Cohaesibacter sp. ES.047: one gene and its partner. The protein of the gene in region 1 interacts with the protein of each later gene in a pairwise test. Links are inferred from orthologs where the notes say so. Each region holds a gene or a part of one and is shown in the gene's direction. Other genes may lie near its edges.

Region 1 (4,323 bases):
GTCATCTTCGATTTTGACGGTGTGGTGATTGACAGTGAACCCATTTCCCTTGGTGAGCTGGGTGTGACCCTGTCACAATTTGGCCTCGAGATGTCATGGCCAGAGCTGGTGACGTCCTTCATGGGCCATTCCGATATTGCGATTCAGGCCTATATCGAAGAAAAGATCGGCAAACCAACCGGTGACCTGTTCCCCGATGCGTGGCGTAAGCGCGTGAGGGAAGGCTTTGCCAAGTCATTGCCGGTCGTCGATGGCATTCCGGCGTTGTTCGAACGCCTAGACCGCGATGGCATTCCCCATTGCCTTGCAACAGGCAGCAGTCAGGCCCGTGTGGCCTTTGCGCTTGAGCAGATCGGCGAGACGGAGCGCTTTGCCGACACCGCCTTCAGCGCGGAACAGGTGAAAAATGGCAAACCCGCCCCGGACCTGTTTCTCTTTGCTGCGGACCAGCTCGGCGTAGATCCGGCGCGCTCCATGGTAATCGAAGACGGTCTTGCAGGCGTTGCGGGATCAAAAGCTGCCGGGATCGGGTTGATCGTCGGGTTTGTTGGGGCAAGCCACCTTAACGACGACGCGCTGCGCAAGGCACATGCCGAAAACCTGCGTGAAGCCGGAGCAACACACATCATCGAATCGATCTCAGACCTGTTGTAACGCGTCCCGCGCGGTCAGCTCTGTGACTTGAGATATTTCTCGAACGCTTCAAGCGTTCTTTGCGAGACATGGTGCTCGATGCCTTCGGCGTCGATCTCGGCGGTTTCGGGCGGCACGCCTACGGCAATCAGAAGCGAGACAACCGACCTGTGCCGGTCGCGGACACGGTCGGCCAGTGCGGCGCCCTCGTCGGTGAGAAAAATCCCCCTATAGGGGCGGGAAACCGCCAGCCCTTCCTTTTTCAATCGCGAGATGGCCTTGGTCGCGGTGGGGTGGGCCACGCCCATGCGTTCAGCAAGGTCGGCAACACGGGCCTCGCCATGCTCGGCAATCAGATCGCCGATCATCTCGACATAATCTTCCATCACCGCTTTGGCTTGCGCCTCACGCGCGCGGGCAAACCGTCTGGCTTGCGTGGCGTTTTCCCTTTTTCCCGCTGTCATTGCGTGGTCTGCCTGCCTCTTGGTGTTGATGCGCATTGAGAGGTGACGCACAGCACGAATGGCTTTGCCTGTCTCTCATTGTTAGACGCACAGAAATTAATATAGCCTTGGGTAAAGAATGCTCCCACGAAATGCAATTGGGAAATTGGCGCATATGAGTTTGACTTTGCAAAATGGCCGAACCCCAAACTGTGTTTAATAGTCGAGCCGCGACATTTTAGTACTTGGCATTAAAGTTAGCCGAGGCTATATTCTTCGCACAAGACGACATTTCATTGTTGCCTGAACCTTCTGGCTGTTTTCCGGCCAACGATCCATAAAACCCGCGTCAATTCAGATTTCAAGGCTCTTTCATGTTTGCAACCGACCAGACCCGCGAGGGAATGAATGCCGTATTGTCTGGTAAAAACCGCAGTTTCCGCGGGAAATTGCTCTTTGCTGGTCCAGCCATCATCGCGTCGGTCGCTTATATGGATCCGGGGAATTATGCCACCAACATTCAGGCAGGCGCCGGCTATGGCTATCGCCTTTTATGGGTCGTTCTGTTTGCCAATCTGATTGCGATGCTGTTTCAGGCCCTCTCGGCGCGCCTTGGAATCGTGACGGGCAAGAATCTGGCCGAGCTTTGCCGCGACAATTTTTCCGCGCCGGTGGTGTGGATTATGTGGGGCGTCAGCGAGATCGCTGCGATGGCGACGGATCTGGCGGAGTTTCTGGGTGGTGCCATCGGGCTCGCGCTGCTGTTCGAGATGCCGTTGATGGCAGGGATGGGCATCACGGCGATCGTGACTTACGGCATCCTCTTGTTTGAGAACCGAGGATTTCGGCCGATGGAGTTGATCATCGGCGCGATGGTCGGCGTGATCGGACTTTGCTATCTGGTCGAGATTTTTATCGCTCCGATCGCATGGGGTGATGCGGCCGTTGGCATGGTGACGCCGGAGTTGGCGGATGCAACCGCCCTGACCATCGCGATCGGCATCATCGGCGCAACCGTCATGCCCCATGCCATCTATCTGCATTCGGGGCTGACGCAATCGCGCAGCGAAATCCGCAATGAACAGCAACGCCGCAGGGTTCTGAAATTCTCCAACACCGAAGTGGTCATTGCGCTTGCCATTGCCGGCATGATCAACATGGCCATGGTGATGATGGCCTCCGCCGCTTTCCATCTGGGACATGAGGAAGTGGCCGAGATCGAAACCGCCTATCATACGCTGACGCCCCTGCTCGGCGGTGCTGCGGCTGCAGCCTTTCTTGTCTCGCTCATTGCATCGGGCATTTCCAGCTCGGTGGTTGGCACCATGGCCGGACAGATGATCATGCAGGGCTTTCTGCATTTCCGCATCCCCATCTGGTTACGCCGCCTCGTTACCATGGTCCCCGCCTTTGCTGTGGTTGCAATGGGTGTCAACGCCACGCAGGCGCTGGTCATCAGTCAGGTCATTCTGAGCATTGCGCTTCCCGTCCCGATGATTGCCCTGATCATCTTCGTCTCGCGTAAGGATATCATGGGACCTTATGCGAGCGGTCCGGTGATCCGGGTCCTTGCCATAGCGGGGGCGATGGCGGTTCTGACGCTCAATTTCGTGCTGCTTGCAGAAGTCTTTGGCGCACCGATCCCATTTATTGTCGGCTGAGGGTTCCCGTTTCCGAAGCTTCGCAAGAAGCCACATCCCAACGTGAGGCGATAAAGGGCGCATCACTCTGTTAACCTCTTTGCTCTCAAATGATTGAGAGGCACCAGAAGAGACGAATCAGACGGAACGATGCAGGAAACGGAACTCTACCCCCCGATCAAAGATTATCTCGAGGCTCAAGGCTATGAGGTGAAGGGCGAGATCGGAGCGGCTGATCTGGTCGCCTGCCGGGACGACGACGAGCCGGTGGTCGTCGAGCTGAAAGTCGGCTTTTCCCTTGCGCTGTTTCACCAAGCCATCGAACGACAATCGATGACCGACGCGGTTTATATCGCGGTGCCTGAAAGTAAGGGTGCGGCCTTCCAGCGATCCCTCAAGAACAATCGCTCCCTTTGCCGCCGACTGGGGCTTGGCTTGATCACGGTGCGTCTCAAGGACAATCTGGTAACAGTCCAACTCGATCCCGCGCCCTACAAGCCACGCAAGGTAAAGCCGCGCAAAGCGCGTCTCTTGCGCGAGTTTGCGCGGCGGGTGGGCGATCCGAACAGCGGCGGCTCCACGCGGCGGGGGCTGATCACATCCTATCGTCAGGATGCGCTCAAATGCCTCAAGCTTTTGTCTCTCAGCGGCCCGACCAAGGCCGCGATCGTCGCCCGCATGACCGGTGTGGATAGGGCCAGACCGATCCTGTCTGATGATCATTACGGCTGGTTCGAGCGGGTCTCCACGGGCATCTATCAGATGACCCCGAAGGGCGATGCCGCGCTGATTGAATATGCCAAGGAGCTCGAGGGACTTGAGGTGCCGCTTGAGGTCTCTGGCGCGTAGCCGCGTCATTGCGGCATCTTGTTATCCCGTTCTTGAAAGCCTATCTCAGACGTGCAGAGACAAAACTCAATCAGGCCTCCTCGTTGCCTCCTTCTGGACCTGCGCGGCCTGACACCGGAGCCAGACGTTGACTTCTTCACTCAAAATCGCCGTGACATCACAGAATTTCAAGACAGTGACCAACCATGCAGGGCGCGCACGCCGTTTTCTCGTCTATGGCGTCGAAACAGGGGCCGCCCCGGTCGAGATAGACCGCTTTGACCTGCCCAAAGAGATGTGCATTCACGAGCTTGGCGGTGCCGATGTGCCCCATCCGCTCGACGGTGTCGATGTGTTGATTTCCAACTCCTTCGGAGCAGGCTTTGCTCGCAACATGACCCGCAGGGGTGTGATTGCCAGCCTGACAGAGGAAAGCGACCCATTGCGCGCGATCGAAGACTATCAGGCCCATGGACAGCGACTGCCGGAGAAGACATGCACCAGCGGTCATCATCATAACCACGAGCATGGGCATTGATAGATTGGCAGCTGAATGGAGTCGCATGTAAAAAAGGGGCCGCAAGGCCCCTTCTTATTGTTCGCGATAACAATCCCGATCAGTTGATTGCGAGCACAGTGGTTTCCGGGAAGCGCGTGGTCATATCTTCGCACCAGCGATCGACCAACTCTTCCTTGACCAGAACCACAATCGAACCACCGAAGCCACCACCGGTTTGGCGCGCGCCGATTGCTCCCATCTGAAGGGCCATTTCGACCAG
Region 2 (2,882 bases), 520 kb from region 1 along the record:
CGGCCCGACGCGGCTCAATTATGCCCGCATTGTTCCCATGGTCGATTACACCGCGCGGGTGCTCAGCAGCATGCTGTCTGACCCGTCTTGAGATCTTAATGCCAGGATTGAAATTTCCGCCTTTTGATCGCTAAACAAGATGCCTCTTGCAAAAACCATGGTGTAATACCTATCTGTGTTTCGGATCATACCTGATCTTGCCGAGAGCAATTTTCGGGAATTTCGGTTCCCGACCATACACTGACATACTGATAAGCAGCGTTTCGATCTAATCTGGCACCCCGGATTATCGTCAAAGCGTTCTGGAGAGACCCAGCCTCGTGAACCAGCCATCTCTTTTGACTCGCTCAGGAATTCCTGAAGAGTTTCGTGTTTTGATTGAACAATATCCTCGCGCCGAGTGGGGTACAGTCCATACCATTGGCGGTCTGGGACAATTCTGGCTTGACCGCCATGACGATTTTCGCCAGATGGCCGCCATGATGGATCAAGGAACCAACAAGGCGCTGGAAGGCGAGATGCAACCAATGGAGTTCGCCCAATGGTTCGCGCCACGACTCAACAGCTTTCTTGGCGGGCTGAACGGGCATCATCAGATTGAAGATTATCAATATTTTCCCGTTTTCGCAGCCGCTGACGATCGGCTGAAGGGGGGATTTGATCTTCTGGACGAAGATCACCATCTGCTGCATGACATGCTCGAGCGCAACGCCGCTGCCGCCAATGATTTCATCCAGGTGTTGCAGAGCGAAGGTCAACAGGATCCCCGCAAGGCGCTGGATATCTATGCGCAGGAAGCGAAAGGCCTTTTAAGCGGTCTGATGCGCCATCTGGAAGATGAGGAAGATCTGATCCTGCCCCTGCTTATGGATCAGGGTGAAGCAAAGTTCGGCGGCTACTAATGACGTCACGACGATCAGAAGTATTCAACTGATCCAGACGCAGCACTTGATTTTTCTGTCAGAAAGCTCGATATCCGGGGCTAACCAAAGCCCGTGTGCCGGTTATCGAGTTGCTGGCATGAAGCGAGATACCAATTAGAGGCTAATACATGTCTGACGAAATGCAAAAGTCTGAAGCTGATGAAGAGCAAGTTGCAGAGGCACAGGCCGGGGATACCACTTCCGAAGAGCCGTATCTCAATCCTCTGGAAGCCGCAGAATTGCGCATCGCCGAGTTGGAAAGGGACGCTGCCGAGATGAAGGAGCAGCTCCTGCGCACGATTGCCGATATGGAAAATCTGCGTCGTCGCACCGAAAAGGAAGTCAAGGACGCCAAGCAGTTCTCGGTGACGAGCTTTGCGCGCGACATGCTGGCGGTGGCCGACAATCTGCGCCGCGGGCTGGAAACCATTCCCGATGAAGAGCGAGCCAATGCAGAAGGCACGTTGCGCGCACTTTTGGATGGCACCGCAATGACCGAGCGGGAAATGCTCAAGACGCTCGAGAAGCACGGCGTCAAGAAGCTGAACCCAGAAGGGGAGAAATTCGACCCCAACTATCATCAGGCCATGTTCGAAGTACCCAATCCCGAAGTGCCCAACAATTCGGTGGTGCAGGTGGTACAGGCCGGATATGTCATCGGAACGCGCGTTCTGCGTCCGGCCATGGTCGGCGTTGCCAAGGGTGGCCCGAAATTCGTCGCCAAGCCTGATGAGCAGGAAGCCCCGTCTGCCGATCCGTCCGACATTGAAGGCATCGACAAGAGCGTCTGACCTTCCGGCGACCGGTGGGTCGCTCTGTTTGAAACAATGATCCAACCCTTCTGTCCCTTGGGGCAGGAGGGTTTTTCGTGTCATCCGTAGACCTTCAATCGAAAAGAGAATCGGTCCTTACCATTCATCTTTTACGGGAACGTGCGCTGTTTCGTCGCAGTTCTCCTGCGCAATTCGGATCCGAAACATGATTTTTGTCAAAGTTGAGCCCAAGCGGCGGGATTAAATTTATTCCAACCTTGTGGTTCGGGTTTGCCAGTGCGTCTCTCTCCTCCCCTCGACGTTCCTCTGCTGGCGTCAGGCCCATGGATCACATTCTCAAGGAGACTCTTTTGAGTCTCCTTTTCTTTTTTTGGTCTCTTCAAGCCTATTCGGAATGCGGTGACAGCCTGTTGTCTTTGTCTTTTCAGCGGGTTCGAACGCGTTCGAGCAACCAGGCGCGAAACTGGATGGCCGCCGGGCTGGCATGACCGCGCCGCCGGATCAGCTTGACAGATTTCCCCAGTGATAGAGGCGTCTCGTCCAGCGCAACAAGAGAACCTTCATCTAGCGCCCCGGAAATCAGCGGTTCATGTGCCATGAACATGCCGTGGGCCTGACGCGCGGCTTCGATCGCCAACCAGTGGTTGGCATAGCGAGCGCCATCATTCCAGTGAACGTCAAGGTCAGGCGCGCGCCTTTTGGCCCATGTCTGCCAGTCATCGGGGGATGTTGCGTCATGGATGAGAGGGGCGCTGTGCCAATTGGTGCGATCCCTCAGCCCCAGAATATCCCGAAACTGCGCGCTACATACGGGCAGAAGCGCATCATCGAACAGAAAGTCGGCCAGCAAGCCGTCTGCGATCTTGTCCTGATCGCTGATGAGAAAATCCGGTCGGTTGTCGGTTTGCAAAGACTTCTGGTGGTCAGCTGGCTGCAACGTGACCAAAAGGCCGGGATTGTCTTCATAAAAGTGAGCAAGAGCGGGTGCCAACCATCCGTCAATGAGCATCGCAGGCGCGGCAATGAGGATTGTCTGCTTGGCACTTGGTTCGCGCTCACGCGGCAGAAGACTGGCGATGTCATCAAGAATGCGCGTGACATCATCGAGAATGTCCCGACCATGCTCTGTCAGCTCCACCGCGTTTGATCGTCTGACGAACAGCGGTTTCCCAAGCCATTTTTCCAG

Evidence for each region.
Region 2: the proteins of CPH65_RS00895 (region 1) and grpE interact in binary tests that used the Escherichia coli proteins (3 or more experiments, as listed by UniProt). The link is inferred for Cohaesibacter sp. ES.047 from one-to-one orthologs.

What each region holds. Positions count from the first base shown.
Region 1 is NZ_LT907844.1:207,191-211,513, forward strand. What follows is about bases 695-3,593. They hold CPH65_RS00895 (Nramp family divalent metal transporter), read left to right. Parts: upstream 695-1,450; coding sequence 1,451-2,737; downstream 2,738-3,593. Other genes in these bases: mntR (manganese-binding transcriptional regulator MntR), read right to left, coding at 695-1,133; CPH65_RS00900 (DUF2161 domain-containing phosphodiesterase), read left to right, coding at 2,867-3,565. Also shown: CPH65_RS00885 (HAD family phosphatase), read left to right, coding at 1-654; more of mntR, read right to left, coding at 669-694; CPH65_RS00905 (NifB/NifX family molybdenum-iron cluster-binding protein), read left to right, coding at 3,693-4,082; galK (galactokinase), read right to left, coding at 4,162-4,323. UniProt on the Escherichia coli protein: H(+)-stimulated, divalent metal cation uptake system. Involved in manganese and iron uptake. Can also transport cadmium, cobalt, zinc and to a lesser extent nickel and copper. Involved in response to reactive oxygen.
Region 2 is NZ_LT907844.1:728,166-731,047, forward strand. It holds grpE (nucleotide exchange factor GrpE), read left to right. Parts: upstream 1-1,051; coding sequence 1,052-1,714; downstream 1,715-2,882. Other genes in the region: hrcA (heat-inducible transcriptional repressor HrcA), read left to right, coding at 1-91; CPH65_RS03205 (hemerythrin domain-containing protein), read left to right, coding at 375-902; CPH65_RS03215 (LysR family transcriptional regulator), read right to left, coding at 2,121-2,882. UniProt on the Escherichia coli protein: Participates actively in the response to hyperosmotic and heat shock by preventing the aggregation of stress-denatured proteins, in association with DnaK and GrpE. It is the nucleotide exchange factor for DnaK and may function as a thermosensor.